Regions from separate parts of the Neobacillus sp. NPDC093182 genome, predicted to be linked through region 2. Evidence: riboswitches for the same ligand, from Rfam matches in the RefSeq annotation. Region 2 holds a riboswitch; each other region holds the start of a gene.

Region 1 (7,895 bases), on a different contig from region 2:
GTGAAACGGCTGTTGATTTACTGATAGAAAGACTGTCCTCGAAAAGGGAAGTTAGTAAAAAAATAACGATTAATACAAAATTAATTGTAAGAGAAAGCGCTGCAAGTCCTCAAAAGATAAAATGAAATAAAATATAAACACAAGCGCCCAGCGACAAACTTATGTCACTGGCGTCTTATTATTTTGATTCTGCCGCTTTTCTTTCTTTGAATTCTGCTTTGATTTGAGATAATGTATCAGCGTCTGTAATCAGTTTTAAAGCGGTTAGTGCAAGAGCTTTAGCACCAGTGATCAGAGCTTGGTCTCCTTTAGGGGAGGCTGCTGCTTCTCTAAATGGTACCGTATGGTCCAGCTCCAGCGCCTAGGGGTTCTCAGGTCTAAGCCAATCCGTCAAGAAGGTTAAAGAACAACCTTCTCGCCGGCTCGTCTTATGCCTGTCGCCCCAGGAAAAATTGAACTGCATTTTTCCCTTATCAAGGCGCTTCCGCTTTCTTTTTACCATCCAATGTTGCTAAGTGGCACGAATGTTGGGATCATGTTGCCCTTGTACTCTTTTTCAATAAATTTTGCTGTATCTTCAGATTGGTAAAGTTCTGCTAATCTCTTATATGTTTTGTTGTCTTTGTCTTTTGCTTGGACAGCAATAATATTAAGGTAAGGGGTAGCAGTTTCACTTTCATGGAAAATCGCATCTTCTAATGGGCTAAGACCTGCATCACCAGCAATCCCGTTATTGATCACAGAAGCGGCAACGTCTGGCAATGCTCTTGGTGTTTGCGCTGGTACAACTGCGACAAATTCAATGTTTTTAGGGTTATTTTTAATTTGCGTAAGATTACCATTTGGGTCGAAATCTTCTGGTAATTCAATGAGTCCAGCTTCTTGAAGAAGTAATAATGCACGGCCTTGATTGGATGCATCGTTCGGAACGGCAATTTTTGCACCATCCGGAATGTCTTTGACATCTTTGTATTTTTCAGAGTATATTCCCATTGGGGCAAGGACGGTAGTCGCGATTGGCACTAGGTCTAATTTGTGTTCTTTAATAAATACATCAAAATAGGCAACGGTTTGGAATGCATTAACATCTATTTCTCCTTCTGCAAGAGCTGTGTTGGGAGCAACGTAATCGGAGAATGAAACGATTTCGATATTGATTCCCTCTTTTTCTGCTTTTTTCGCTACAAAATCCCAAATACGTGTATCGGTTCCGCTAACACCAAGCTTAACGGTAGTTGATTCTTTAACCTCTGATGTTTTTTCAGCGCAGCCAGCGCCAATAATCGCTAATGTAATAATAATGATGGATAGTAAAAGTTTTTTCATAGTCGTTTTCCTCCTAGGTTATCTTCGTCTGATTTTTTTTGCTGCTATATTTCCAAATGACTGTAGACCTTGTACGATCACAATCAGAATTCCCACTGTAATCATCATCGTGACAGTATCAAAACGCTGGTAGCCATATGTAATGGCCAAATCCCCAATTCCACCGCCGCCGACTGCGCCAGCCATTGCCGACGCCCCAACAAGACCGATGGTCGCAATGGTAAGGGCAAGAACTAGTGAGCTGAGTGCTTCTGGAATTAGAAATTTACTAATAATTTGCCATGGGGTTGCGCCCATTGCCTCTGCTGCTTCAATGACACCAGGATCAACCTCTAGTAAGGAATTCTCTATCAATCTAGCAATATAGGGTCCTGCATAGAACACGAGAGGAACAACTGCTGCTGCTGTTCCAATTGAAGTTCCAACAATCAACCTTGTCACGGGGATCATGGCAACCAATAAAATAATGAACGGAACGGATCGAAAAATATTAATAATTCCATTCAATACATTAAAAAACGGCAGATTCTGAAGCAGATGGCCTTTCCGTGTTACGACGAGCAAGATTCCCAGCGGCAGTCCAAGGATGGTTGAGAACAAGAGTGAGAAAGCGACCATTTGGACCGTTTCAATTAAAGCAGAAATAATTTGCTCTGAGTTAACTAGCATGTGCTGTCACTTCCTTTATGCTGATTTTCTTCTGGTTAATATAGGTTAATGCACGGATGACTTCTTTGTCAGAGCCTTGGAACTCAACAATTAAGTTTCCAAACGGTGTGCCTTGAAGCTCAGTAATGGTTCCGAACAATACATTAATATGAATATCAAACTGCTTGGCAAGTTCGGAGAGCAGAGGCTGCCCGGCTGAGCTGCCTACAAAATTGATTCGGAAAACCTTTTGCATTCCGTCATGTTTTTGAATGATATCTTTTATAGAATCAGGGATATGGTCGTTCATGACGGAGCTTACAAAGTTCTTTGCCGTCTCCGTTTTAGGAGATGAAAAGACGTTAAACACCGTGCCTTCTTCGATAATTTTACCCGCTTCAATCACCGCCACTCGGTCGCATATTTCTCTGATGACCGCCATTTCATGGGTAATGATTAGAATGGTTATGTTGTATTCCTTATTGATTTTTTTCAACAGCTGTAAAATGGAGCTGGTTGTCTGTGGATCGAGTGCAGATGTGGCCTCATCGCAAAGTAGAATGGATGGCTGTGTTGCCAAGGCTCTTGCAATGCCAATTCGCTGCTTTTGTCCGCCTGAAAGCTGGTCAGGATAATAGTCCGCTTTGTCTGCTAACCCGACAAATTCTAGTAATTCCTGAACGCGCTTTTTAATCGCATCCTTGGGAACTTTGGCAAGTGTCAGGGGCATTGCCACGTTGGAAAACACTGTTTTTGAGTTTAATAGATTAAAGTGCTGAAAAACCATTCCAATATTTTTCTTAATCTCACGGACTTCTCTGACAGACATAGATGTGAGGTCATGACCATCGACGATTACCTTTCCAGAGGTTGGACGCTCTAGTAAGTTTACACAGCGGATAAGTGAACTTTTACCGGCACCGCTAAACCCGATCACTCCGAAAATCTCTCCCTTATTAATCTTCAAATCAATTCCATTCAATGCAGCAACCTGCTGTCCGCCACTTTCATAAACCTTTTTAAGTTTCTGAAATTCGATCATGGTATGTAACTCCTTTTTTGGGAAGTGTCCCGTTTTTGGTAAAATAAAAAACCCTCTTCTTGGAAACAAGAAGAGGGCATGCCGATGCAAAGCAAAGCAGTAAGCTCTTCTTATCTCCCAAGCATTTTGCGCTTGCTGGATTTGGCACAGTCTCCGAATAGATTCCGCTGCCGAGGTGTCATAGGGCCAGTCCCTCAACCTCTCTGGATAAGAAATATTATTCAATTAAAAATAAAAAACCTCTTCTTGAAAAAGAAGAGGGCAAATTGAAAAAAATCATTGGGCCTCTTCTTATCTATCAAGTCGCACTTGCTGGATTTGGCACAGAATCATAGATTCCGCTGCCGAGGTGTCATAGGGCCAGTCCCTCAACCTCTCTTGATAAGAAGTATTTTTACTTTATTCATTTTTTGAACTTGTTAATTAATCTACTGTAGGAATAGTCAAAAGTCAAATCCCCTTTTTAAAATAATGATTAATCGTTTAGACTTAAATCGCTTTCAATGCTTACAGATAGGCATTTCCAAAAAAAAAAAAAAAATTACCGCAGGCCTCCGGTAAAACAAAAAAAGAGAAAAGAGAGCGAGTATTTTCGCTCTCTTCCTTGATCTTTTAACGACTATCTTCTTTTCACCAAACTAAGTACCCCTTGGATGATTAACACAAGTGAGAATAAAAGGACAGTTAAGACACCAATTAGGAGAACTAACGGACTAAGCGGTGCAAAAAATCCAGTTAGCGGTACTCTTAATAAGGCAAAACCAGCAAGGATACATAAGAAGTATAAAAAAGGACTGCGGTCTAATACACTCATTGCATACTCACTCCTTTCTTGGGGGTTAATTCATTAGTATTCATAAAGGGAGTTATTTATTTACCAGAATAATAAATTAGTTCCAAATAACCATTCTTTTGGAAATTTAATCCTTTCCTGTAGACGGAAGGAGTAGTTCTTTTGACACGTTATTTAGGTGGTGATTAATATGTGACTATATATGTAAGGATTTGGAAAGTATAACTTTTAATTAGTTGCTTTTGAAGGAGACAATCCATCTATGTGGAAGCTGGTATTTATATTCTTTTTTATTCTTGTTATCATTGCATTCCTAGTTCCAAAGAGATTGAGTAAAATTGAATTGTATACAACGAGTCTTTTTGCGTTGGTTTTTGGTATTAATGTAGATTTGGTTCTCGTCTTTAAATACCATTTGTACGGATACTTTGGTGAAGGATTTCAATGGCTGGGGTTTGTTGCTGAATTCCTTTATTTTATTCCGGTCAGTATTTTGTTCTTAAACTATTATCCCTTTAAAGGGACAAATCAACAGAAACTCTTTTATATCCTTGCATGGACAGCAGGATCCTCCATTATCGAATTTATTGTTGAAAGGACTCATTTTTTCAACTATACAGGCTGGAAGCTCTGGTATTCTATCTGCCTCTATCCCTTCGTTTTTCTCATCTTGGTTGCTCATTTAAGGATGGTTAGGAGAATGATAAAAATAGGTAAATAAAGATGAGGTTGGAATCAACTGAGCCCAACCTCATCTGTAACGAACATTTAAACCTCATCAAAATGCTTCCGCTCTTTCCTTCAATGTTTTTTCCGCTGCAAGCTCCGGATGAACCCTTCGTATGACGGTTGGTCTTAAGAGAGCAAGGACTACACCCAGGAATAATCCAGATGACAGCAGCAGACCCCATTCAGCAGGGAAGACGTCGTACAGAAAACCATACAGCACCATTCCTAATGGAGATAAAGCCATGGCAACTAGTTTCGACGAGAGAAAAAACACGCCCCTTAAATTCGTCAGCAATTTGTTTTTGCATCATCACTTGGGTTGGTGTGTTGACGAATACAAAACATGCGCCTAAACCAAGTTCAAGCATGATGTAGTAGCCAAACATTACATTATAAGACATGGAGAAAAGTAAAGGTAAGGTGGCACCTCCCATGATCATCCCCATGAGAGAACGTTAAGAAATTGAATCCAATCATGTCTATATTGACCCTATGACACAGGTCGACTTGGACTATACTGAAGCGATTCTTCATTTTGCGGTCGGTAATTTTGCTGCGGCCACTCATGTAATGGAAAATGCTTTAATTTTTTCAAAAAAGCACCGAATCTTTTATCGTGCGGATGATTTATACAGAATCGGTGCCGGCCAGGCCATGATGTTCAGTGACAAAGAAAAGAGAGAGCTTTATTTACGCAAGTTAAAACAGTACGGTGATTTTGCCGAGGATATTTTATCTATCCTCGTTCATGATCTGCTCATTGCCATGGCTCTCATTGCTGAGAACAAAGAGTACGCCAAGGCAATCGAAATCATTGATCATTACTTAGCGGATCCGCAAGAAGAAGAAGTGGTAGAGTCACTTTATAGAATGGAAAAAGGAAAAGCTTTATATGGTCTTGGAGAATTTACCGAAGCGATTCATGAATTTAAAAAAGTTGAGACGCCGGCCACTACTCACCATCCGTTTGATTTGTCACTTTTTTATGTTCGATATTCATACAAAGCTCTATGCTATTGTGAGCTTGGCGAAAGGAAAATGCGCTTCAATCCGCCGAATTAGCAGTGAAGAATTTCGAGAACATCCCATTTTTGCCTTACAAGGATTTTGCCATTGAGACGTACAATGCCATTCTTGCAAAAATAAACCCCGTACAGTACTAAGTGTGTACGGGGTTATCCTTTGTGCCCCAAGGCACTTCAGCTTTTTAGTCTTACATTCCGCGTTCAAACCCTCGTTTAAACTTAGGTTTTATTTTTCTGTCTATCTTTTTACTTACATCAGGTTCAAGAGTACCAATTACCTCATTTCCAATCACCTTAAAACTATCCTTTGTCATTTGATAGGAAAGAACTTCATTTGTGTTGTTAGCCTTTATCTTCTTAGCTTTTGGAAGTTTATATAACACTCCGACTTTTATTTGCTGAACTTCTTTCACACCTTGAATAATCAGCTGCATCGCAAAAATCGCCAGCATGAATGCAGCTAGAATCCACAAATACCAGTAGCGTCCTGAAGCGATGGTCGTTCTTCCTAATTCACCAATTAATCCTGACCATTCATTAGTCATTGACATTGGCGGATCTGCCCCCATCGGATCGTAGCTAAGTTTTGTACCGCCAAAGAAAAATTTAAATATCCCTAAATGAATAAAGATTAATAAGACTTGAATAAATTGAGTACCCAATAAAATCGTTAAACGAGGACCAATATGCGGGAAAATGTGCCGCCAGAAGAGATGAAATCTGCTGCCCCCTAAAACTCGCGCACTGGCAATAAATTCATAGTCAAGAACTCGCCTTATCTCTTTTCCTAATAAAACCGTTGTTAATGGAACAACCAGGATGGTTAAAATAAACATTTCTAGTAATATACGTTCAGTAAAGGTGTAAGTAAATTCATAGCCAAAACCGGTAAACGCCGGCATTAAGATAGGTGCGAGCAAGATATAGGTAACCAAGCTTAAAGGCAGGAAGTGAATGGAGTCTATTAAATTTGCAAGCCATTGCTGGGTGCGGGGTCCTAAGTAAAAAGCATAAAATACCCCAAACAAAAGCCCGCCAATGACACGCAATAAGGCGATTAACAAAGCAAAGATCAACGTATACTTTGCGCCTATTACTAATTGATCAAATAGGCTAAACCCTAATTTGTCTGAGCCAAAGAAAAAGGGCTTTGTTGGCGCATGCGGCATCGCACTGAGCAGCTTCACACCATCTTCTGAGTAATAAAGCCTTACTTGGTCGACATGGTTATCAGTTGTGACTGAATAAATAATGCTGTAACTGATGGTGACAATGAAAAATAAGGCTCCAAGTGCGAACTTCCAATTTTTCATATGCCTGCCAAACGTTAAGAGTGCATAAATAAACGGCCTGAATGGAGATAGTTTTCTTAGGTTAATAGATTTAACAGAATAAAGGATGTTTTCAAAAAAACGCTTTGTCCCCTCCACCATGTTTACAATGCGCCACTTGTGCCGCCAGGAAATCCGTCTCGTTTCGTAAGAAAGCGGCTGATATCCTTTAAGCCATAAATCGACCAACTGGAATAAAAAGTAAAAAGGTGTAAAGATGAGACCAAGTGTAACAAAGATGGTTATAGGTTGGAAGTTATCAAGTAAGTAGAATGTTAGTCCGTGTACGTTAAAGACCCGTTCAATAATAAATTGGCTAGAGAGTGTTCCCCAAATAATAATCTTTATATGATGAAACGAAAGGGGCATGATATTTTTTAATATATGTCTGATTAAGATATTGAATTTTGCTATTCCTTTACTTTTTACAAAGGTGACGTATACCTTCAAAAACTCTTCCTCAATCATAAGGAGCAGGATCTTGAACATGGACACTAGCGGTAAGATCGCCAACGTGACAATTGGAGCAAAATAAGCCTTTTCAGTAAAACTGGCGACCCGAAATAAATCAACTCCAAACGACTTAAAGATCACAATGGATAATACTTGTAATAACGTTGCCAGTATCAAGTCTGGAACAGACTCCAACACATCAAGTAATCTCTTAATTGGACTAAGCACGACCTTAGGCAAAAAGGCGGAACCTAATGCAAGAAGAAGCGCGATACTGAAGCCTGCAAAAAGAGGACCTAACAGGATTTGCATGGAATAGATGAATGCCGGCCCCATTATCTCCATCATCGGGGCACCGCCAGCCTGCGATCTTTCGAATTTATAAATCCATGATTCAGAATTAAACAGGTCTTTGCCAAACGTGATTAATTGTTCAAAATAGCCCGTTGAATCTGGAGTCCCCCTCGTGGAAAAATATTGTGGAAAAATACTCACACAAAATATGGATACGATTCCAAGTAGATAGTATGTAATTAATCTAACAATCT
Region 2 (7,895 bases):
TTTAGATAATTCGCAGCATAGGTGTTGGTTTGAATGACATCCGCACCTGCTGTAATATATGCTTTATGAATCTCTTGAATTTTTTCCGGATGAGAAAGGTTCAACTCTTCCAAGCAGCTATCTTTGCCGAATGAATAAAGAAGGGTGCCCATGGCACCATCACCTATTAAAATTTGTCTTTTTAATTTATCTAAAAAGGTCATGATCATTCTCCTTACTGCGAGACCAATAGTTTTTCTTTCACCTGTTGTAGCGCCTGAGAGAAGTCTTTAATCAGATCGTCTGGGTTCTCTAAGCCAACGGATAAACGGATGAGGCTGTTTTTAATTCCTCGTATTTCTCTTTCCTCTTGCGGCATAGCTGCATGAGACATTTTCGCAGGGTAGGAGAGTATCGATTCAACTGCACCAAGACTAACGGCAAAAACAGGTATTTTAACATTGGACAGAAAGACTTGAAGAGCTTGTTCATCCTTGAATTCAAACGACAAAACTGCACCTGGTCCAGCCGCCTGACTTTTTTGAAGCTCGTGCTGTGGATGATTTTTCAGCCCTGGATAATAAACCTTTTCAATTAACGGATGAGCCTCTAAAAATTCTGCTATTTTAATAGCTGATTTTTGTGACTGCTCGAGTCTGACATGCAGGGTTTTTATCCCCCTAAGCACTAGCCATGCATCCTGCGGCCCAAGTACAGCACCAAAGGAATTTTGTAAAGAATACAATCTCTTACCTAATTCTTCATCCTTTACAACAGCTAGACCGGCAACGACATCGCTATGTCCTGATAAAAACTTAGTAGCACTATGGAGAACAACATCTGCTCCGAGCTCTAAAGGTCTCTGGTACTCAGGAGTTAAAAAAGTGTTATCTACATACGTAATGGCGTTGATCTCTTTAGCCAAAACGCAAATAGCTTCAATATCTGTAACCTTTAATAGTGGATTTGAAGGTGTTTCTACATAGAATGCTTTCGTGTTAGGCTTAATTGCCTCTTTTACTTGATTTAGGTCTGTCATATCTACAAATGTATGTTCAATCCCGAACCGAGTCAGTACCTGAGTGACCATGCGATAGGTACCGCCATATACATCTTCGGTAATAACGATATGGTCACCAGATGAAAGAAGTAGGAAAGCTGTTGAAATAGCAGCCATTCCCGACGAAAAAGCAAAACCCCTTGTCCCGCCTTCTAATTCCGCAATTACATCTTCGAGCGCTTCTCTTGTGGGGTTTCCACTTCTAGCGTAATCGTATTTTCCGTAACTTTCTATATCAAATTGATGGAAGGTTGATGCATGTTGGATCGGTACACTAACTGCTCCAGTGTTTGGATCTACTTTATGCTGATTATGAAGGAGCTTGGTTTCAAAACTATAATTTTCTGAACTCATTATCCAATCACTCCTTCTTTTAATTTCGCTAATGCCTGTTCAAGGTCTTCAATAATGTCTGTTGGGTCTTCAAGTCCTACAGAGAATCTTAATAGTCTGTTACATACACCTGACTGAATTCGAATTTCTTCTGGAATGTCAGCGTGGGTTTGTGTCGCTGGATAAGTAATAAAGCTTTCTGTTCCGCCAAGGCTTTCAGCAAATGAAATGAGAGAAAGACTTTGAAGGAATGGATTCACCCAAGCTTCATCTTGTAAGCGGAAGGAAACCATTCCTCCATTTCCTGGATACAGGACATCTGTTATACCGTCATGGTTAGAAAGGTATTCAACAATGGCCTTCGCATTGCTTTCATGTCTTTGCATTCTTAGTGATAAAGTTTTCATTCCACGCATTACTAACCAGGAATCAAAAGGACTTAGGACTCCACCGGCTCCATTATGATGAAAAGCCAATGCCTCACAAATTTCTTTACCTTTGGCAACGACCAGACCAGCTAGGACATCATTATGGCCGCCTAAGTATTTCGTCGCACTATGAATGACAATATCCGCACCCAGCAGGATTGGCTGTTGAAGAAGCGGTGTATAGAACGTATTATCAACAATCAGAATAATTCCGTGCCTTTTCGCAATTTTTGACACAGCTGCTATATCTGACTGCTGCATAAGCGGATTGGTCGGAGTCTCAAGAAAAATCGCCTTGGTTTGAGGGGTAATCCTTCTTTCAATCTCTTCAGGACTACACGTATTAACATATTGAGTCTTCAAGCCCCATTTTTTAAATCCCTTTTCTAGTAAACGATACGTTCCTCCGTACAAGTCCTCACTAACAATCCATTCGTCCCCAGACTCGAAAAGAGAAAGGATTGTAAAAATCGCTGCCATCCCCGAACTGCAAGCGAACCCCTGATCTGCGCCTTCAAGATCGGCAATCGCCTTTTCAAGGAGCTGACGGGTAGGATTACCTGTCCGTGAGTAATCAAATCCCGTTGATTGCCCGATTCCCTCGTGACGGTAAGCTGTTGAAAAATAAACAGGAGGATTGACGGTGCCTGTCACCGTATCACTTCTATTACCAATTTGAGCTAACTTTGTATCAATCTTATAAACCATGATCCGTATCCTCCTTTATATAAACAAAAAAAGTCTTCTATAAGAAGAAGACTTTTGGATGCACATTCGCATAGGTCATTCTTCTTATCTCACAAGTTACCTAATAACTTGATGGACTTAGCACCTTTTCAATGATAAAAAATGTCATTGAAGGTTGCTGAGACTTCATAGGGCCATTCCCTCAGCCTCTCTTGATAAGAAAGTATAATATTTAGACTTTTTATAAAATTTACTACACTAAAGCAGAAGTGTCAATTAATATTTAAAGGAAATCTATTTATACAAGAAAACTTTTAAATTATTTTTACGAATCGATGGTTGCTAGCAAGACATTTGTAACATCAGTGTGATGCTGAGTTTTTAGAGCAGTAATAATAAAATATTAATTGATATTCTTGCCTTACCTAACCTTTTAAAAATAATCTCTCCGTCTTTTAAGTACTTAACGACGAATGCAGCCGCACCAAGGAAGATATATCTTTTATCATAAACTTAGTTTAATGGATACACAAAGTTAAAGTAGAATGTTATAATGAATCAAAAAAATAAGGTAAGTCTATTTTTTTTTTGTTTGTGAAGGCGGTTTCAAACTCGTTTGGCAACGATCTTTTTTGCATTCTAATTAAGAGGAGTGATTATTTATATTTTACCATTGAGAAGATGGAAATTAGAATTGGAGGAAAATACCTGTGAAAAACATGTTTATGATCGGAAATGCACATCTCGACCCCGTATGGCTTTGGCGCTGGCAGGAAGGTTTTCAAGAAGTGAAGGCGACATTTCGTTCAGCACTCGATCGTCTAACAGAATATGAGAATTTTATTTTTACTTCAAGTTCTGCTGCGTATTATGAATGGATAGAAAAAAACGATTCAAAAATGTTTCAAGAAATCAATCAAAGAATTCAAGAAGGCAGATGGATTATTTGTGGCGGCTGGTGGATTCAGCCGGATTGTAATATTCCAAGTGGTGAATCATTTGTCCGACAAGGGCTGATCGGCCAGAACTATTTTAAAGAAAAGTTTGGGGTCACCGCCACTGTTGGTTACAATGTTGACAGCTTTGGTCATAATGGAATGCTGCCACAAATTTTAAAGAAATCCGGCATGGATTCTTATGTATTTATGAGACCTGGTCCAGAGGAAAAAGGGCTGCCGGGCAGGTTGTTTTTATGGGAATCCAAAGATGGTTCTCGGGTAAAAGCGTTTCGCATTCCCTTTGAATATTGCACCTTTGACCATCTAGAAAATCACATCATGCATTGTAAAAATGAACTTAAGCATTCTTTCAATCATCTAATGTGCTTCTATGGTGTTGGTAATCATGGCGGCGGGCCGACAAAGGAAAATATCGAGATTATTGAAAAATTAAACCAATCGATGGAAGATACCAATCTTATGTTTAGTTCACCGAATGAATTTTTTGACCATGTAGAGAGTTTTAAGGATACTCTTCCGGTTGTCCATGACGATCTGCACCATCATGCGATTGGTTGTTATTCTGTTCATTCCGAAGTAAAAAAGCTAAATCGATATTCTGAAAATCTCACTTTAATGGCTGAGAAGTTCTCCTCGGTTGCCAACTGGACGACAGATCAACCGTATCCAGAAGACATGAATCAGGCTTGGAAGGGAATCTTATTTAACCAGTTCCACGATATTTTAGCGGGGACAAGCATTTCAGAAGCATATGATGATGCTAGAGATTTATTTGGCGAGTCGATCAGTATTGCAACACGAAATATGAATTACGCCCTCCAATCGTTAAGTTGGAATATTGATATCGAAGAAGAAAAAGACATGAAGCCAATGGTCATCTTTAATCCTCATTCATGGCCGGTAAAGGTAAATGTTGAAATTGAGTATGGGCTTTTTGTGAATTATTTATTGCCACAAGAATTTATTATTGAAGATATTAATGGAAATGAAGTGCCTTACCAAATCATTGATTCTGTTGCGAAAGTACCGAATCGAAAAAGAGTTGCCTTTGTGGCTGAACTTCCACCATTAGGATATAGCACGTATAAACTTCGTGCGGTTAAGCCGACAAAAGAGTTTGAATCTGTAAAAGTAACCGATCACGAAATGGAAAACGACCGCTTCAAGCTAGTAATTGATAAAGAAACTGGTGGAATCAGCAGTTTATTCGACAAAGAGAAGGAAATCGAAGTGTTCAAGAGTAATGCGGCTATCCCTTATGTCATGAATGATTCTTCCGATTCATGGGGACATGGGAAACTTCGCTTTGATGAAATCGCCGGAGTCTTCAAGCCAATCCGGATTAAAAAGCTGGAAGAAGGTCCAGTAAAAGGGGTTATTCGGGTTACGTCTAAGTTTCAATCATCCACGATTGTCCAGGATTTTATCATGTACAAACAGTTAAATAAGATTGAAGTGAAAGTGAAAGTAAATTGGCAAGAAAGTTACCAAACGTTAAAACTCAAGTTTCCAGTAAGCTTTAATCAACGGCATGCAACTTCTGAGATTCCATTTGGGCATGCTTCGCGCGAGGCAAACGGAGATGAAAAGCCAATGCAAAATTGGATTGATGTAACAGGCACGATTAGCAAACAAAGGAAAGATATATATGGTTTAAGTCTTCTTAATGACGGCAAATATGGTGTCGATGTAAGTGGAAATAGTATCAATTTAACGGTTCTAAGAAGCCCGATTTATGCCCATCATGCTCCATTCGTACCAGATCCGGACGAGGATTATCCGATTATTGATCAAGGGATTCAAACTTTTACCTATCAATTGCTGCCACATGAAAATAGCTGGCAAGAAGCCGAAACGGTTAAGCATGCATTAGAACTGAATCAAAAGCCGCAGATCATTGTGGAAACCTATCATAAAGGTTCTTTAGCTCAAGAAGATTCATTTATTGAGATTGACCAGCCCAATATTATTCTTTCTGCTTTAAAAAAGGCTGAAAATCATGATGATTTGATTATTCGTCTTTATGAAGCCCATAACCAAGAAACAGTAGTCAACGTGGATTTGAAGAATTGGGGTAGGAAGATTGAACTGCAATTTGGACCATCTGAAATTAAAACGTTATCCATCCCGAAAAATCCCGAGGAGCCAATCAAGGAAACGAACTTAATCGAAGATGTTGAGAAATCCTTGGTGACTGTATGAAGAACGAATCTCTGTTAGATTAATAGATTTAAAAGCAAGGAAATGAAATATGTAACTAAAGTCCAGTTGGGAGAGACTGATATGGTAGAAAATATAGTAGAATTAGGCAGAGAAAAAGCTGAAAAAATACTACTGAAAAATGGCGGGGAGCTCGGACTGCTCGGCTCAAGTACAGCCTATCAACAGGTTTGGGCAAGGGATAGTATGATTTGTGGACTAGGTCTTCTTGTATGTCAGGATGATATGGGTCCAAGCATTCATCGCAGTTCATTGGAAACTTTGGGACGATTTCAAAGTGAATTAGGGAAAATCCCTCATAATGTTGGTTTTCCAAATGTAGCAGATCCTGCGTTAATCGCCCATGGCGGGAAGCTCGATGATGAGAGTGTCAAAGGACAAGCTGTTGAGGATTCGATTCATGCAGGCTGTGTGGATGGTAACCTTTGGTATATTATTGGCCATTACTCATACTATATGGAAACGAATGACAAGGAATTTTTACAAAAATGGTGGGGGAATTTAGAAAAAGCATTGCTTTGGTTACGCTACCAAGATTCAAATGAATGTGGCTTACTAGAAGTCCACGAAGCGATGGACTGGGCGGATTTATTTGCAAACCGATACAATGTCCTTTTCGATAATGTTTTATATGCTGCAGCATGGAAGTGTATGGGCCATATGGCAGACGCATTAAACCTGCCTTCCAGTTATTTTTATGAAAATGCAAGAGATGTTAAAAAGAAGATTAATATTCTATTGTGGATTACACCAGAAAATCAGGAAAAAATGGACTGGGTTAAAAAGGAGCGAAAAGAATGGCTTTATCCCATTAAGCGGGTGGAAACAGAACTTGTGGAAAGACCATTTTATCTTCCATATATGGGATTTCGTGATTATGCAGACCGGTTTGATACGCTTGGCAATCTATTAGCAATCGTTTTTGGGGTCGCGGATGAAGAAAAAGCTAATAAAATCCTCGATTATATCCAGGGTTGTGGGATTAATGAACCGTTTCCGGTACAAGCCTTATATCCTGCTATTCGCGAAGGTGAAAAAGATTGGCGCGACTATTATCGAGTTCGCAATCTTAATTTGCCGCATCATTATCATAATGGTGGCTCATGGCCTTTCATTGGCGGTTTCTATGTCGCTGCGCTCATTCAAGCGAAAAGATTTGAGGAGGCGGAGTATCAATTAGGAAAACTGGCAAACATGAATAAAACAGGTAAGAAAGCAGAATGGGAATTTAATGAATGGTTTCATGGTCAATCAGGGCGTCCGATGGGATTTGCAGGCCAATCGTGGTCAGCTGCGATGTATTTGTTTGCGGAGAATGCGGTAAAAAATCAAAAGGTAAACATTTTTAATCAAGAGGATGATTGGAAGTAATTTCGACAATAGTCGAACCTTATCACAAATATTTTAATAGAAAGTCGAATAATTGTTTGACAGAAGTATAAAGATACCATAAAATTTAAATATACAAATAATTCTTACACTTAATTGGGAACGTTCCCGAATTTCTTAGTAGGGTACGTGCAGTATCCTACTGGGTTACCATATTAACGATATCATTGCGGTTGTAAAAAAATTTATGTTATTTGAAAACGGTTTCTAACCCTTGTATAGTGGTAACTCTATTCTTTCATTTTGTGAATTTTCCTAAATTATGAGCATTATTCTACTTGGATTGAGGATCGTAGGTTGAGCAACAGTGTTTAATTATCGGAATGAATCGGCTTGATCAATTTTGGGAACGTTCCTATTTATGAAAAAGGAAAATATTAAACTAAAGGAGAGGAGGACAATAATGAATCCTACAATCAAAGATGTGGCTAAACTGGCCAATACATCCAAAAGCACTGTCTCTCGTTATTTGAATGGTTTACCAGTAAAAAAAGAAACAGATGAAGCATTAAAAAAGGCGATAAAGGAATTGAACTATCACCGCAATGAAAATGCGAGAAGATTAGTTAGAAGTAAAACACAAACCATTGGTATCGTGGTTGACAGTATTACGAACATTTTTTATCCATCCATATTCAGAGGAATTGAAGAGGTAGCAAAGGAAAAAGGTTTTAATTGTGTGTTCTACAGTATGACCTCAAATAAATATAAGGAGTCTTATTTTCAAAATTTATTTTTTGAAGGACATGTTGATGGAATCATTATGATTAGCTTTAGTAAAAGAGACAAACAGGAATTAGTGGAAATAGCTGAAGCTGGGTTCCCAGTTGTTGTTTTTGG
Region 3 (7,895 bases), on a different contig from region 2:
AGAATTAAAACGTCGTGGTGAAATTGAGGTTTCTGATGATGCGACGTTTGTAATGATCACGGGAGACGGCGGTATGGACATCGGAATGGGTTCTGCAATAGGGACAGCCCTTCGTGGACATAAGCTTATTATGCTAGAGTATGATAATGAAGGCTATATGAATACAGGCTCGCAAATGTCTTATTCTACACCTATTGGTCATATGACAAGTACTTCTGGTGTTGGTAAGGTACAGAAGGGAAAAGGATTCCATCATAAGGATACCCCGCAAATTATGGCGGCGACCAATATTCCTTACGTATTTACAGGTGCTGAAGCGTTCCCGCAAGACTTAATTAAAAAGGGTGCGAAGGCACAATGGTACGCACAAAATGTAGGAACGGTTTATGGAAAAATCCTTATTACTTGTCCGCTAAACTGGAAATCGGAAGACCGCTATGGGGCGACGATATTAGAGCAAGCCGTAAATTCTTGCTTCTTCCCACTGTATGAGGTCGAACAGGGTGTTACAAGCATTACGTACAACCCGGAAGATAAAAACAAACGATTAGCTATTTCTGAATGGCTTAAATATATGGGCAAAACAAAACATCTGTTAAAAGAAGAAAACAAATCTATTTTAGAAGAATTTGAGGCAGAAGTAGAAAAAAGATGGCAGCGTCTTAAAGCAAAGCACGACAATCCATTCCTTTAAAATTAGGCTGTGTTAAAGATATTTGTTGATTTGCACCCTGTTGATTGGAACGGAAGGCACGAAGACTCCTCGAAAATGCTATCGCATTTTCTTCGTGCGTGGGCGGATTCGAGGATGTAAAATCAATGTCCTGTGGGAGTACGGGGCTGGGGAGACCCCACAGGCGCTTCAGCGCCGAGGAGAAGGAAAAGCGGAAGCGCCTTGTCCAGCCCCGACAAGCGCTGGAGGGCCTGGCGTTGAAGTCGCTCTTTGACTTCATCGGTAGGACCGAAGCGACTCGAGGGGCTAGGCGCTGTAGCTAGACAGGCTCCCCGGCACGCCCGCGGAAAGCGAAGTGCCTCGTGACAGGCAAAGACGGCCTGTCACTGCGGTGATTATTCGAAGAAGCTTTCCTTAGTGGAGTGGAAATCAACAGGCCATATTAAACACAGCCAAAAAAAAGGTAAAGCGGAAAATAACGCTTTACCTTTTTTCATTAAATTTTCCTGTTAATATTTTTTTGTCAAGTAAAAAGGATTTTATATTATAATGTAGAATATAGGATAAATAATATTACCTTATATTGGGTTTCATAAGGCTGGTGTTTTAATGGAAATGGAATTGCGTAAAAGCGAACAAAAATTCCGAAGAATATTTGAAGATTCCATGGACGGACTGATTTTATGGAATAACATGTATCAAATTGTCGATACCAATTGCTCTGCAATGAGAATATTTGGACTTACAAAAGAAAAACTGGTAGGACGATCCGTACTTGATTTATTTAGTCATTTAAATGAAAAAAGACAGGAAATCATTAATCATATTGAGCAGGTAACGAATAATGGCAGACAATGTTCATCGATGGTGATCGAAGGAAATGACGGGATTGTTAAACATTTTGACTATTCCACAAAGCGAGGAATTATCGATGGATTGAATCTCACTGTTATTATAGATGTGACAGAAAAAACTGAGATGCAGGAACAGTTGAGGAAATCAGACCGGCTAAACGTTATTGGCGAGCTTGCAGCAGGAATTGCCCATGAAATAAGAAATCCAATGACCGCTTTGAAAGGGTTTATTCAATTACTTGAGCCAACAATTAAGTCTCAACACGCTATGTATTATGATGTCATTACCTCTGAGTTAGCAAGAATTGATTCTATTATTAATGAGTTCTTAATCCTGGCAAAACCTCAGGAAATTCGATTTCAAGAGAAAGACATTTGTCAAATAATGAGGGAAATAGTAGATTTATTAAGTGCTCAAGCTGTGCTGTACAATGTTCAATTCCATACTCATTATGAAGAACAATTGCCATCCGTCTATTGTGAACCCAACCAATTAAAAAAAGTCTTTATTAATCTTATAAAAAACGCAATTGAAGTCATGCCGGGCGGTGGAGCAATTACCATTGCGATAAAGTCCATTAAGGACCAATTTATCCAGATTTCAATTCGTGATGAAGGAACGGGGATTCCTAAGGATAAAATAAAAAAACTTGGAAAACCGTTTTATACTACTAAAGAAAAAGGTACTGGGCTTGGATTGATGGTCAGTTATCGAATTATCGAGGAACATAAAGGGAGTATTGAAGTTGAAAGTGAAGAAGGAATAGGAACTTTATTTAAGATTAGGATACCATTAAAACATGAAAATTAGGAAAACCACTGCCGATAATTGGAAGTGGTTTTTTTGGCTAGTATAAATCTGGTCTTCTATCTTCAAAAATGGGGATTTGTTTTCGAATATCCTTTACGAGGTCCAACTCAATTACTACAGACAATATTTCCTCATTTGCTCCAGCTTCAGCGATTACTTCTCCCCATGGGTCAATAATCATGGAATGACCAGCGAATTCATTATTTGGATCAGATCCGGAGCGGTTGCAGGCAATGACGAAACATTGATTTTCAATGGCTCTTGCAATTAACAATGATCTCCAGTGCGATAAACGGGGAGCTGGCCATTCTGCAACAACAAATAATGCTTCAGCTCCTTTTGCGGTATGTGCACGAATCCATTCTGGGAAACGAATATCATAGCAAATGACTCCGCCGAAAGACCGATTATCCAATTCAAATAACCCTTTCTCTTGACCTGCCTCGAGGTAAAGATGCTCATCCATCAATTTAAAAAGATGCAGTTTACTATATGATTGGACAAGCTTTCCTTCATTATTGACGATTAGGAGGGTATTTTTAACTCCTTGACCTCCTCGATTTGCCACCGAACCTCCGACAAAGTGAACTTGATATTTTTTTGCAGCTTTCGTTAAAAAATCAATCGTTTTTTCTGCATTCCTGTCTGCAATGGTGTCAAGGCGTGTCAAATCATACCCTGTTGTCCATAACTCCGGTAACACAATAATATCAGGATTTTCTTTCATTGCATTTCCGATAAGTTTTTCTGCGTGTTGATAGTTTTTATTTGGATCTCCAAAGGCAATATCCATTTGCAAACAAGTTATTTTAAATTTCACCCAACTTCACCTCATTTTGAAATTTCGGAATTTTTTCTTTACAAGCTGTCTTAAAAGTTATATCATTTGTGACTAGAATTCAACAACAAAATGTATAAATTAAAGCAGGTGATATGATGAAACAATTTCCAACATCGGAAATTTTAAACAATCTTCCGAAACAGTTTTTTGCTTCTTTAGTAAAAAAGGTAGGGAAATACATTGAAGCAGGCTATGATGTAATTAATTTAGGACAGGGTAATCCCGATCAGGCTACCCCCAACCATATCGTAAAAAAAATGCAGGAAGCAGCCGCAAATCCTGCAAACCATAGGTATTCTCCATTTCAGGGACATGGTTATTTAAAGCAGGCGGCTGCAGATTTTTACAAAAGAGAATATGATGTAACCATTGATCCGGATAAGGAAGTAGCCATTTTGTTTGGAGGTAAGGCAGGATTAGTGGAAATTCCACAATGCCTATTAAATCCAGGTGATACAATGCTTGTTCCTGATCCAGGTTATCCTGATTACTTATCTGGGGTAGCGCTAGCAAAGGCAGAAATGGTAACGATGCCATTACGGGAAAGTAATAATTTTCTGCCAGACTTTAATGAGTTACCTTCTGAGGCGATTGAAAGAGCAAAATTAATGTTCCTTAATTATCCGAACAATCCAACAGGGGCTGCAGCCACAAAGGAATTTTTTGAGGAGACGGTTAAACTTGCAAGCCTTAATGATATTTGTGTGGTTCACGATTTTGCCTATGGGGCAATAGGCTTTGATGGAGATAAGCCAGTCAGTTTTTTACAGATTGATGGAGCAAAAGAAGTTGGCATTGAAATCTATACTCTTTCGAAAACCTACAACATGGCAGGGTGGCGTGTTGGATTCGCAGTAGGCAATAGCAGTGTTATTTCAGCCATTGAGCTTTTACAAGACCATCTATATTGCAGCATATTTGGCGGTATTCAGGAAGCAGCTGCGGAAGCATTAACCGGTCCGCAGGATTGTGTTCGAGAATTGAATAATCTCTATGAGCGCAGGAGAAATGTTTTGATAGAGGGACTTCGTTCTCTTGGCTGGAATGTGACAGCGCCAAAGGGATCCTTTTTTGCTTGGCTAAAGGTACCTGAAGGGCTTACTTCTACTGAATTTGCTGATATCCTTCTGAAGCAGGCACATATTGCCGTTGCTCCTGGGATTGCATTTGGTGAATTAGGTGAAGGCTATGTCCGGGTTGGTTTGCTCACAAGTGAGGAACGTTTAGGAGAAGCGGTTAGAAGAATTAGTAAGTTAGAAATATTTAAAAAATAGCATTGACAAAAAATATAATTCTTGGGATAATGCAAAATATAGTTTATCAACATGATAATAGTAACTAATACGATCGTTTTCTTATCAAGAGCAGGCGGAGGGAAAAGCCCTATGAAGCCCGGCAACCGACTTAACACTTATGTTAGGCACGGTGCTAAATCTTGCAGCACAAGCTGAAAGATGAGAAGATGTTAGTTTGCGATGCTAACCTCTTCTTTTTGGAAGAGGTTTTTTATGTTTCTCTAGAAAGGAAGAGTGAAATTGACTGAATTAATAGCTACATACCTAGTTCACGGTGAAAAAAATCTTGAAAAAAAAGCTGAGGAAATTGCTTTAGGTTTGACTGTCGGTTCATGGACGAACTTACCTGAACTAGAACAGAGTCAATTACGCAAGCACAAAGGCAGGGTAGTTTCGACTGAAGGTTTACAAGAGGATCAGTCGACTATCCGTATTGCATATCCAACCATCAATTTTTCTAATGATATTCCTGCCATTCTGACCACCGTTTTTGGAAAACTTTCATTAGATGGAAAAATAAAATTAATTGATTTACAGTTTGAGGATGAATTAAAAAGCAAATTCCCTGGACCTAGATTTGGTATTGAAGGATTAAGAGAAAAGCTCGGGGTTTTTAACCGTCCGCTATTAATGAGCATCTTTAAAGGAGTTTTGGGGAAGGATATAAATTTTCTAACAGAGCAGTTAAAGCAACAGGCTCTTGGCGGTGTTGATTTCGTAAAGGATGACGAAATTCTTTTTGAAAATGAGCTGACTCCATTTGAAAAAAGAATAACAGAAGGCAAAAAAGTGTTACAGGAAGCATTTGAACATACCGGACATCGTACCTTGTATGCGGTAAATCTAACAGGCAGAACATCGCAGTTGAAGGACAAAGCTAGGAAAGCAAAAGAGCTTGGTGCAGACTTGTTACTTTTTAATGTTTTTGCTTATGGATTAGACGTTTTACAAGAGCTGCGTGAGGATGATCAAATTTCCTTACCATTAATGGCTCATCCTGCTGTAAGCGGGGCTTTAACATCATCATCCCATTATGGTCTCTCGCATTCCTTGTTATTAGGTAAGCTTCTTAGACTTGCAGGTGCTGATTTGTCATTATTTCCATCACCATATGGAACAGTGGCATTAGAGAAATCCTCTGCCATTTCAATCGCAGAGGAATTAGTTAAAACAGATACTATAAAGCGGTCGTTTCCTGTCCCATCGGCAGGCATACATCCTGGGTTAGTGCCGCTGTTGATTCGGGATTTCGGAATTGAATCTGTCATTAACGCTGGAGGCGGCGTTCATGGGCATCCAAATGGTGCGCGCGGCGGCGGACTTGCATTCCGACAAGCAATTGAAGTGAATCTTCAAGGGAAGACCTTAGCAGAAGGAAGAGAGCAATATCCGGAGCTAAAGAGTGCATTACAGTTATGGGGAAATGCAGAGGTGTCAGAATAAATGAAGCCTGTCATCTACTGTGATTTTGATGGGACGATTACCGAGAGTGATAACATCATTGCAATCATGAAAAAATTTGCACCACCTAATTGGGAGCAAATTAAAGATCAGATTTTATCACAAAAGATCTCTATTAGTGAGGGTGTAGGCAAATTATTTTGGGAATTACCTAGCAGCCAAAAAGATGAAATTACAAAATTTGCAATTGAAAACGCCAAGATACGCAAAGGGTTTTCTGAATTTGTCCAGTTTGCTAGAACAGAAAATATTCCTTTTTATATTGTCAGCGGCGGGATAGATTTCTTTGTTTATCCGATTCTTGAAAAATACGGCCCGTTTGAAGGGATTTATTGTAACCACAGCGATTTTTCAGGAGAAAACATAAGAATACTTTGGCCATATACCTGTGATTCTTTATGTGAAAATGAATGCGGATGCTGCAAACCTAGTATTATACGAAAGTTAAACCAAGATGAAGATATCTTTACAATCGTAATCGGTGACTCCGTAACCGATCTTGAGGCAGCGAAACAAGCTGATTTTGTACTGGCAAGAGATTTGTTAGAGGAAAAATGTGCTGAATGGGGTTTAAACCATAAAGGTTTTATTACTTTTTTTGACTGTATAGATGAAATTAAAAATCAGATTGAGGTGAAGAGGACATCATGTTAGAGGAAAAATGGCAGGAGTTAGCAGATATAAAGGATGAACTAGCTGAGCGCGATTGGTTTATGGGAACAAGCGGCAACCTTGCTATTAAGGTAAGTGATAATCCTCTGCAATTTCTGGTGACGGCGAGTGGTAAGGATAAACGCAAACGTACAGAAGAGGACTTTTTGTTAGTAGACGAATTTGGGCATGCAGTAGAAGAAACTCACTTAAAGCCTTCAGCAGAAACATTGCTTCACGTCGAAATCTATCGAAAAACCAATGCAGGCTGCAGTCTCCATGTTCACACCATAGATAATAACGTGATTTCAGAGGTTTATGGCAACCAGGGTGAGGTAACGTTTAAGGGGCAGGAGCTGATTAAGGCTTTCAACAAGTGGGAAGAGGACGCAGTGCTGACGATTCCAATTATCAAAAACTATGCTCATATTCCTACCCTCGCACATGCATTTTCAGAGCATATTAAAGAAGATTCGGGTGCTGTATTAATCCGTAATCACGGAATCACTGTATGGGGCAGAAATGCATTTGAGGCAAAAAAAATCCTCGAGGCCTCTGAGTTTTTATTTAAATATCAATTACGATTACTAGAACATAAGCCATACCAATTGTTTAAAGTTGTATAAATAAATGTGGAGAGGAAGATTTGATAATGGCATATATTACATTTCCAAATAAAGAAGACAAAATTCAAATCCAAGAAGAAGTAGCAAGCTTCCTAGCATCACAAGAGGTAATCTATGAAAATTGGGATATTACAAAACTTCCTGATACACTTGTTGAAAAGTATCTTTTAACTGATGAAGAAAAGAATGAAATTCTAAATGTTTTTTCAACAGAAATCTCAGACATTTCTGCTAGAAGAGGATACAAAGCGCAGGATATCATTTCTTTATCTGATAATACTCCAAATCTAGATACCTTGCTAACAAACTTTAAAAACGAGCATCACCATACGGATGATGAAGTTCGTTTTATCGTAAGCGGTCATGGAGTGTTTGTAATCCAAGGAAAAGACGGCGAATTTTTCGAAGTTCATCTTAATCCAGGAGATTTAATTTCAGTTCCAGAAAACACAAGACATTATTTTACACTTGAAGAAGATCGAAAAGTAGTTGCTATTCGTATTTTCGTTACTACAGAGGGCTGGGTGCCAATTTATGAGAAAGAAGAAATTCATCAATAATTTATAAAAACTGGCTGCTTAACAGCCAGTTTTTTTTGTGTTTTTTAGTAAAAAATTTTACTAAAACATTACCAAAAATAGCGTGAAAATTGTCGCAAAAGCAAAAAAAAACATGTGAATTTT
Region 4 (7,895 bases), on a different contig from region 2:
TTCTGAAAAAACAAGACCAAATGCGATTGAGCCTGATAATAACGTTACTTTTGCAGCTAATGCCATGGCTTGAAAATAATCGTCCTCGACAAAATTCCTCATTGTATCATATGCCAGACCACCAGGAACTAATGGAATGATTCCCGCAACGCTAAAAATAATGACCGGTGTTTTATAGAATTTAGCTAACTCCTGACTGACTATCCCTACAAAAAGAGTGGCTCCAAGTGTGGCTAAAACAGAATCACCTGTATACTTTTCCGCTATATAATAAATAATCCATCCACCCATTCCAACAAGTCCGCATTTTACTAACGTCTCCTTCGGTGCATTAAAAATGACTCCGAAAGCAGCTGTTGCAATAAAGCTTGTGATTAATTGTCCAATGATATCCACATTAAGCCTCCATTTACAAAAAAGATAACACTACTGCTATTCCCGATCCGATAGCAAATGCTGTTAACAATGCTTCCGCACCTTTAGATAATCCCGAAACTAAATGTCCTGCCATTAAATCTCTTACCGCATTAGTGACTAAAAGACCAGGTACTAACGTCATGACGGACCCGATAATAATTTTATCCAGCTGCTGTCCTGCTCCTATTTTTACAAGGAAAAAGGATAGTAATCCAATAATGAATGAGGCCAAAAATTCCGAGAAAAACTTCACTGGTATGTAGCGGTGAATGTATAAAAAGCCGAAATATCCTACTCCTCCAGATAACATCGCTGGGATAAAATCAATCCACTCACCCATAAACATAATCATAAAACAGCCGCTGGCAATGGAGGCAGCCGCAACCTGAACCATAAACGGAAAGGTAACATTTAAGGCGTCAAGCTCTTTTAGAAGTGTTAAAGCTGATTCGAGATTTAATTCGCCGCTAGTAATCCTTCGTGAAATACTATTTACCATAGCTACCTTTTTCAAGTCAGTAGACCTTGTTGATATTCGTATCAACTTTGTTTTGGTTGGTTCAGTACCTTCAGCTGAAAAAATAATCCCTGTTGGAGTTACATAACTATGTGAATTTTCAATTCCAAAAGCAGCAGCGATCCTCATCATCGTATCCTCTACCCGATAGGTTTCTCCACCGCTTTGGAGCATTATTTTTCCGGCAAGCAAACATACTTCCATTATTTCATATGTACGTGTTTTTTCATTTTCCATCTAACCTTCACCACAATTACTCTTTCTTTTTATGATTTCCTAAGTTTAATCAAAAACTTTATTTTTATCAATAAAATAGACGCCAACCGTATAGGCAGGCGTCTATTTTATGTTATTTTTTATAATGTTCTTTTAACTTCTTCATCCATTCTTCTTCAAAGGCAGTTGATTGACCCCAGCCTGGAATAATATCAGCAAGGTTCACCATATTAACCGGTTCTGTTGACTTTTGAAGGTCTTCTTGTGAGATTAATGACGCTTCAAGATCAAATGTCTGCGGCGTTTCTTCACCTGCTAGTTTCTTTGCTAATAGTCTCATATTAACCGCACCAATGACCTTTGGATCCACTGCAGCAGTATACTTCCAAGCACTGCCTTTTCTTTGAATTTCTTGTAAATCCGCATTCGAAACATCGATACCATAAAGCTTAACTTCTTCTCTTCCAGCTTCCTTAAGTGCACGTGCAGCACCAATCGCAAAAGCATCCCATGTGGCAAAAATCGCATCCAGTTCACCTTTTGGATATTTGTTCAACATAGCCGCAACTGCATTCTGTGTTTGTACGCTTGTGTCAGCAGAAGCAACACCAAAACGCTCCACTTCCTTGATTCCTGGGTTCTTTTCTAAAACATCCTGGTAAACTTTATTCCTGCGAACCATTGGCGGGAATCCATCCACCCATAAATAAGCGATATTGGCTTCACCATTTGTTTCTTTCACTAATTGCTCTAATGCCAGCGTGGCCAACGCTTCATCATCCTGTGAAGTAAGCGTAACTCCATCCACTTTTGTCAGGTTCGCATTGGAGTCAAATGCAACAATGCTTTTTCCAGCATCGACGATTTTTTTGACATCATTGATAGTCGCATCATCGTCACCATGGGAAATAATAAATCCATCATAGTCTTGGTTTAAAGCTTGGTTAATTGCGTCATGAAATTTTGCTGTATCTCCATTCGCCGTAAACACATCTACTTTGAACCCTAGCGCTTCACCCTCTTGCTTGGCACCAGCTAGGAATTGGGCAGTATGATCGTCCCCGCCGATTTTTCGAATTACCTTAATTTTTGGCTGTTCCCCTTTTGCAAAACGCTCCGGAACTCCCTCAATTGTTGTATTTCCAGTTGCTTGCTTTGTTTCTCCTCCAGAAGCACAGCCTGTAAGCAATAGTGTTGCTGCAATCGCAGATACAAATGTGCTCTTAAAAAAATTCTTTTTCATGTTAAAAGCTCCCCTTTTTTGTTTTACGTGCGTTCCTACCAACGTTGCTCCTAGGAGGGTCTTTGAAAAAACAAAAAACCTCTCCAGAAAAGAGAGGTTTCATCACAAAATAAGGACTACTCCTCTCTTATCTCTCAAAACAATTCCTTGTTTTGCAGGATTTAGCACCAATTCCTTCCGGAACGGTTGCTGGGCGTCATCGGGCCAGTCCCTCTGCCACTCTTGATAAGAGAACGTATTATTTACTTGTTTAAAGTATTAAACTAAATTTAATCTCCTATTAACAATTTGTCAATAGTATTATCTAAATATTTTTAATTGAAAAACTTATTGGTAGTCATCACATTATCCTTTCCACTTGCCAAAAGATAGGTGTTTTACTTTCTTTAATTTGAAAATTCGGTATTATTATAGAAAAAAGCAGGGAGCTCCTGCTTTTTTTATTTGCTGATATTATTTTGGAGATTGGAAAAATCCAAATCCTGATAATAACTATTTTTAACTAAAATATTAGGACCAAGACATGACACAGCAGGACAATGACAACTCAATTCCTTAGCAATCGCAGAGGATTGCCAGTTTTCATACGCATCCGTCAGCTTGGTATTTTGAACATTCCCTAATGGCGGGGTATCACCAAAATCCGTTACGATTATATCTCCATTAAAAATGTTAACATTTAGTCGCGAACGGCCATCAGGATCATTTCTTACCGTTACATTTCTACTTTGAAAAAGTCTAGTTAACAGTTCTAAATCCTCTGTTTTATGGCTACATGCATAAAAAGGAAGCGTTCCAAAAAGCATCCATACATTTTCATCACGAACGTCTAATAAATGATGAATAGCTTCCCTAATTTCAATCAGGGATAACGTTTCCAGATTACTTGCAAAATCACTTGGATACATAGGGTGAATCTCATGCCGCTGACAGAGCATCTCATCGACAATTTGGCGATGTATTTTCTCCAGATGAGGTAATGTTCGTTTGTTAAGCATTGTTTCCGCGGATACCATTACACCAGCCTTCACTAATTCCCTGCTGTTTTCTATCATTCTAGTAAAATACTTTTCACGCTGCTTGTAATCAGGCTTGTTTGCCATCCTAGCAAATCCACCCTCAACAAAATCATCTGCCGTTCCCCAATTATGCGAGATATGTAAAACATCTAAATAAGGAATAATTAATTCATAGCGTGCTAAATCGAGTGTTAAATTCGAATTAATTTGCGTCCGAACACCGTTTTCATGAGCATACTTTAATATTGGCACCACGTAATTTTTTATAGAAGACAGGGAAAGCATCGGCTCGCCGCCTGTGATACTAAGCGACCGGAGGGTTGGAATTTCATTTAACCTATGCAAAAGCAAATCCACCGGAAGTGCTTCGGGGTCTTTTGTTTGAAGGGTGTACCCTACTGCACAATGCTCACAGCGCATATTACATAAGGTTGTAGTCGTGAATTCAATATTGGTAAGCTGAGGTTTTCCGTATTGCTTTATATCATTATAAGCTTCCCACGGATCATTTTCAGGGGTTATTTTTTTCAAATCGGACATAGTAAACTCCTTAAAATCAGTATTAGAAAAACCACTTCATTATAGCTGAAATATGGATATTATGGTAATTTAAAGTCTTTCAGAAAAACTTATGTTATTATTTAATCTATTATTCTATTCATGCATAATTTACTGTTCCTTTATTAAAGCTAAAGAGATAGTATTTTTTAAACAGTGGATGGTGATGTACATATGGAAATGCCACTCTTAAGTGAAGTCGAAAAGCTGGCTTTAAAGAAGGTAAAAGTCTTTAGACAAAGCCTGTTACGGTATATTTTAAGAGCTATGCTTGCAAGTATGTTTATCGGTTTTGGTGTAATTGTTGCTTTTAAGACTGGTAACTACTTTTATTTGGAACATTCCCCTTTTGCCTACCCGATGGCTGCCCTCACCTTTGGGTCTGCGATTATATTAATTGCCTACGGCGGAGGAGATTTGTTTACTGGTAATACCTTTTATTACACCTATGCAGCACTAAGAGGCAAAATGGCCTGGTTAGTAGTTACCCAGCTCTGGGTTAGCAGCTACATTGGAAATATTTTAGGGGCAGCAGTTTTCGCACTTTTAATTTTTACAACAGGTCTTTATGAAGAATCATCGGTTAACGGCTTTTTATTGAGTGTTGTGGAAAAGAAAATGCAAGTTCCCACAATGGAATTGTTCTTTCGAGCAATTCTATGTAATTGGCTCGTTTGTCTAGCTTTCTTTATCCCAATGGGTCTAAAAGGCGACGGACCAAAAATGTTTTCGATGATGCTTTTTGTGTTCTGTTTTTTCATTTCCGGCTATGAGCACAGCATTGCCAATATGTGTACATTTGCCATTGCGTTAGTGTTAAATCATCCAGGCACCATCTCCTGGGACGGCGTTGTCCATAACCTAGTTCCCGTTACAATTGGTAACTTGATTGGCGGAGGTATATTAATGGCCTGGATGTATCATTTTGTGAATAAACCTTTTTTGGATGAGTATAAGGAATAATAACAGCCGTATGATTTTCATACGGCTGTTTCTTTATCGACAAATTCCCGGGAAATATCAACAAATTAACACGGCAGACGACAATTTATATAACTATTTTCTTTTACTTAAAAAATATAGATAACCCTTAATCATAAAATAACTTATTTCCTCAGGTAATTGTTCTTTAATTGGTTTTAAACGATCTCTGCCCGCCTCTTCAACTGCTGTATGCAGCAATGGAATGTACTCCGCCGGAATAAGACGGGTGAAATCTACTTCCATTCCTTGTTGAGCACATTGAATTAAATGATTCTCAACTGTGCTAAGCGCCAACTCTCGTTTTTCGGCTATTTCCTCTATGGATAAGTTTTGCTGGTGCAACTGAAAAGTCTCTAAGTGTGAATCGCCAACAGCCTTTTTTGAGATTTTTTTGGGGGCAGCTGCTATATTCCTCTCTGGCTTTCGGTCAGGGTTTGTTTCGCAAAAAGAACGAATTGCTTTTATAAAATCAAGCCCATATTTTTTTAATTTGTGTTCCCCAACACCGCTTACCGTTAGAAATTCTTCATTTGTTGTTGGCAATTTGGCACACATGTCCTTAAGAGCAGCATCAGAAAAAATCACAAAAGGCGGCACATTTTCCGTTTCCGCGATTGCTCTTCTTACCTCTCGTAAGGCTTCAAATAACGGGTCATCCTTTGAAATTTCTCTGACTTTAACCGTTTCCCTGCGATGAACAGTGTCCTTTCCCAGCAAAACGTCTTTCCCTTTAGGAGAAACATATAAGGTTGGGAATTGTCCTTGTTCAATCGCGATTATTTCTTGTGAGATTAAGAACTCAATAAAGTCACTGACTTCTTTCGTACTTTTTTCCTTCATGATTCCATAAGTGGTTAATTTATCAAAACCCATTTCCGTAACTTTTTTATTTTTTGAACCGGTTAATACTTGAGCTGTAAGTGTTTTACCAAATCGCTGTCCCATCCGGATCAGACAAGACATCACCATTTGTGCTTCTTTCGTTACGTCGATGCTCGAGCGCGAATCAAGGCAATTACCGCACCGTCCGCATGACTCTGTTTCTATTTCACCAAAATATTTTAAAATAAACTCTTGTAAACAGTTTTCTGTATGGCAATAATCAACCATCTGCTGCAGCTTCTCTAATTCAGCATGAATGCGTGACCGGTCGCTGGATTGATCAATTAAGAAGCGCTGTACCTGCACATCCTGGGAGGAATAAAGGAGAAAACATTCACTATCAAGTCCGTCTCGTCCCGCACGCCCTGCCTCTTGATAATAGCTCTCCATATTTTTCGGAAGTTGAAAATGGAGGACATATCGAATGTTTGACTTATCTATTCCCATCCCAAAAGCTGATGTTGCAACCATAACAGAGGCTTCATCTTTTAAAAATCGATCCTGCTCACGAATCCTCTCGGCGTCCCCCATTCCTGCATGATAACGGGCGACATTGATATTTTCTTTTTTAAGTCTTTCATAAAGCTGGTCAACGTTCTTCCGAGTCGCTGCATATATGATGCCTGCTTCTCTTTCATTCTTTTTCAAATAATCCCTTATAAAGTGAAGCCTGTCTTGACCTTTAATCACAGCAAAAGTTAGATTCTCTCGTTCGAAACCAGTTATGATTGAATTTTCTTCATCGATATCAAGTGTTGCGCAGATATCATCTCGAACCCTTGGTGTTGCGGTTGCAGTTAGCGCTAATACATTGGGTTTTTGCGGAAGACTATCAACCATGTGCTGGATATGGCGGTAGCTTGGGCGAAAATCATGTCCCCATTGTGAAATACAATGAGCTTCATCGACTGCAACCAATGGAATGTCCATTTGTTTTAGATCCTCGATAAATTCACGTGATTCTAATCTCTCTGGGGCTATGTAAAGGAGCTTGTACATTCCTTGTTTTGCTTCACGAATTCGTTCATTTGCTTCGTTGTAACTTAGTGAACTATTGATAAAAGCTGCTGGAATTCCTACTTGTACGAGGGCATCGACTTGATCCTTCATCAGTGAGATTAACGGGGATATGACAATCGTGGTACCTGGTAAAACAAGTGCAGGAATTTGATAACAGATCGATTTTCCTCCGCCAGTTGGCATAACACAAATTGTATTTTCTCCAGCTAAAACGGATTGGATGGCACGCTCCTGCCCATTTCGAAAGGATGAATAACCAAAATGAGATTCTAATAATCGTTGAGCTTTTTCAAACAACAAATATGTCTCCCCCTTCTACTATTTAGTCTTCTATCATTATACCTCTTTTTAGATGTATCCGAGAGTATTTTCTGTTATCCGCAACTAATCTCCGCTATCAGCAACTAATCTCCGCTATCAGCAACTAATCTCCGCTATCAGCAACTAATCTCCGCCATCCGCTAGTATTTCTCGCCATCCGCCAGTATTTCCCGCCATCCGCCAGTAAATTGCAAAGAAAAGGCCGCTGAGGTAAACTCTACGACCTTTTTTCATTATCATCCCTGTGTAAACAGCTCTTCTAACTGCTTCCGCAATACAAATTTTTGAATCTTCCCGCTTGCATTTCTCGGCAAGGCTTCACAAAATACATATTTACGCGGGCGTTTATAGTTTGCAAGACTATCACTGTTTTTACAATAGTCTTCAAGGTCCTGCTCAGTCAGCTGAGGGTCTTTTTTCACCACGAAAGCGGTAACTGTTTCACCCCAGCGGTCATCTGGCTGGCCGACGATCGCCACATCCAATACACCTTCATGTGCATGTAGTACATCCTCGACCTCACGCGGATAAATATTCTCTCCTCCGCTGATGATCATGTCATCCACTCGGTCATTGACATAGAGGAAGCCCTCTTCGTCTAGATAACCGATATCGCCTGAATGATACCATCCTTTATACATCGATTTTTCTGTCGCCTCTTCACGATTAAAGTAGCCAATCATCATACATGGACCTTTAACAATAATCTCCCCTGTCT

What was found. A riboswitch is a leader RNA that binds a small molecule or an ion and turns the genes downstream of it on or off. The one in region 2 is predicted to bind S-adenosylmethionine.
Region 1: linked by a shared signal. The riboswitch ahead of ACIQAA_RS07855 (methionine ABC transporter ATP-binding protein) and the one ahead of ACIQAA_RS11915 (methionine biosynthesis PLP-dependent protein) in region 2 are both predicted to bind S-adenosylmethionine.
Region 3: linked by a shared signal. The riboswitch ahead of mtnW (2,3-diketo-5-methylthiopentyl-1-phosphate enolase) and the one ahead of ACIQAA_RS11915 (methionine biosynthesis PLP-dependent protein) in region 2 are both predicted to bind S-adenosylmethionine.
Region 4: linked by a shared signal. The riboswitch ahead of ACIQAA_RS05770 (sugar ABC transporter substrate-binding protein) and the one ahead of ACIQAA_RS11915 (methionine biosynthesis PLP-dependent protein) in region 2 are both predicted to bind S-adenosylmethionine.

What each region holds. Positions count from the first base shown of each region.
Region 1 covers NZ_JBIVOI010000003.1:79,123-87,017, reverse strand. Annotated here, with positions in the region: gene ACIQAA_RS07875 (LacI family DNA-binding transcriptional regulator) at 1-125, shown strand, start outside; partial or broken gene ACIQAA_RS07870 (amidohydrolase) at 179-346, opposite strand; gene ACIQAA_RS07865 (MetQ/NlpA family ABC transporter substrate-binding protein) at 496-1,326, opposite strand; gene ACIQAA_RS07860 (methionine ABC transporter permease) at 1,345-1,995, opposite strand; gene ACIQAA_RS07855 (methionine ABC transporter ATP-binding protein) at 1,985-3,016, opposite strand; SAM riboswitch class I at 3,124-3,230, opposite strand; SAM riboswitch class I at 3,305-3,404, opposite strand; gene ACIQAA_RS07850 (hypothetical protein) at 3,636-3,830, opposite strand; gene ACIQAA_RS07845 (CBO0543 family protein) at 4,072-4,530, shown strand; gene ACIQAA_RS07840 (hypothetical protein) at 4,588-4,833, opposite strand; gene ACIQAA_RS07835 (hypothetical protein) at 5,046-5,600, shown strand; gene ACIQAA_RS07830 (ABC transporter permease subunit) at 5,752-7,895, opposite strand, start outside.
Region 2 covers NZ_JBIVOI010000005.1:232,534-240,428, forward strand. Annotated here, with positions in the region: gene ACIQAA_RS11905 (bifunctional homocysteine S-methyltransferase/methylenetetrahydrofolate reductase) at 1-203, opposite strand, end outside; gene metC (cystathionine beta-lyase) at 215-1,393, opposite strand; gene ACIQAA_RS11915 (methionine biosynthesis PLP-dependent protein) at 1,393-2,508, opposite strand; SAM riboswitch class I at 2,590-2,709, opposite strand; gene ACIQAA_RS11920 (alpha-mannosidase) at 3,207-5,648, shown strand; gene ACIQAA_RS11925 (amylo-alpha-1,6-glucosidase) at 5,730-7,037, shown strand; gene ACIQAA_RS11930 (LacI family DNA-binding transcriptional regulator) at 7,459-7,895, shown strand, end outside.
Region 3 covers NZ_JBIVOI010000018.1:71,857-79,751, forward strand. Annotated here, with positions in the region: gene ACIQAA_RS26480 (thiamine pyrophosphate-dependent enzyme) at 1-694, shown strand, start outside; gene ACIQAA_RS26485 (PAS domain-containing sensor histidine kinase) at 1,283-2,338, shown strand; gene ACIQAA_RS26490 (carbon-nitrogen family hydrolase) at 2,376-3,158, opposite strand; gene ACIQAA_RS26495 (pyridoxal phosphate-dependent aminotransferase) at 3,275-4,453, shown strand; SAM riboswitch class I at 4,532-4,640, shown strand; gene mtnW (2,3-diketo-5-methylthiopentyl-1-phosphate enolase) at 4,715-5,917, shown strand; gene ACIQAA_RS26505 (2-hydroxy-3-keto-5-methylthiopentenyl-1-phosphate phosphatase) at 5,918-6,589, shown strand; gene ACIQAA_RS26510 (methylthioribulose 1-phosphate dehydratase) at 6,583-7,212, shown strand; gene ACIQAA_RS26515 (1,2-dihydroxy-3-keto-5-methylthiopentene dioxygenase) at 7,239-7,772, shown strand.
Region 4 covers NZ_JBIVOI010000002.1:236,556-244,450, forward strand. Annotated here, with positions in the region: gene ACIQAA_RS05760 (threonine/serine exporter family protein) at 1-396, opposite strand, end outside; gene ACIQAA_RS05765 (threonine/serine exporter family protein) at 410-1,171, opposite strand; gene ACIQAA_RS05770 (sugar ABC transporter substrate-binding protein) at 1,284-2,393, opposite strand; SAM riboswitch class I at 2,518-2,625, opposite strand; gene yfkAB (radical SAM/CxCxxxxC motif protein YfkAB) at 2,834-3,952, opposite strand; gene ACIQAA_RS05780 (formate/nitrite transporter family protein) at 4,145-4,933, shown strand; gene recQ (DNA helicase RecQ) at 5,027-7,153, opposite strand; gene ACIQAA_RS05790 (fatty acid--CoA ligase) at 7,414-7,895, opposite strand, start outside.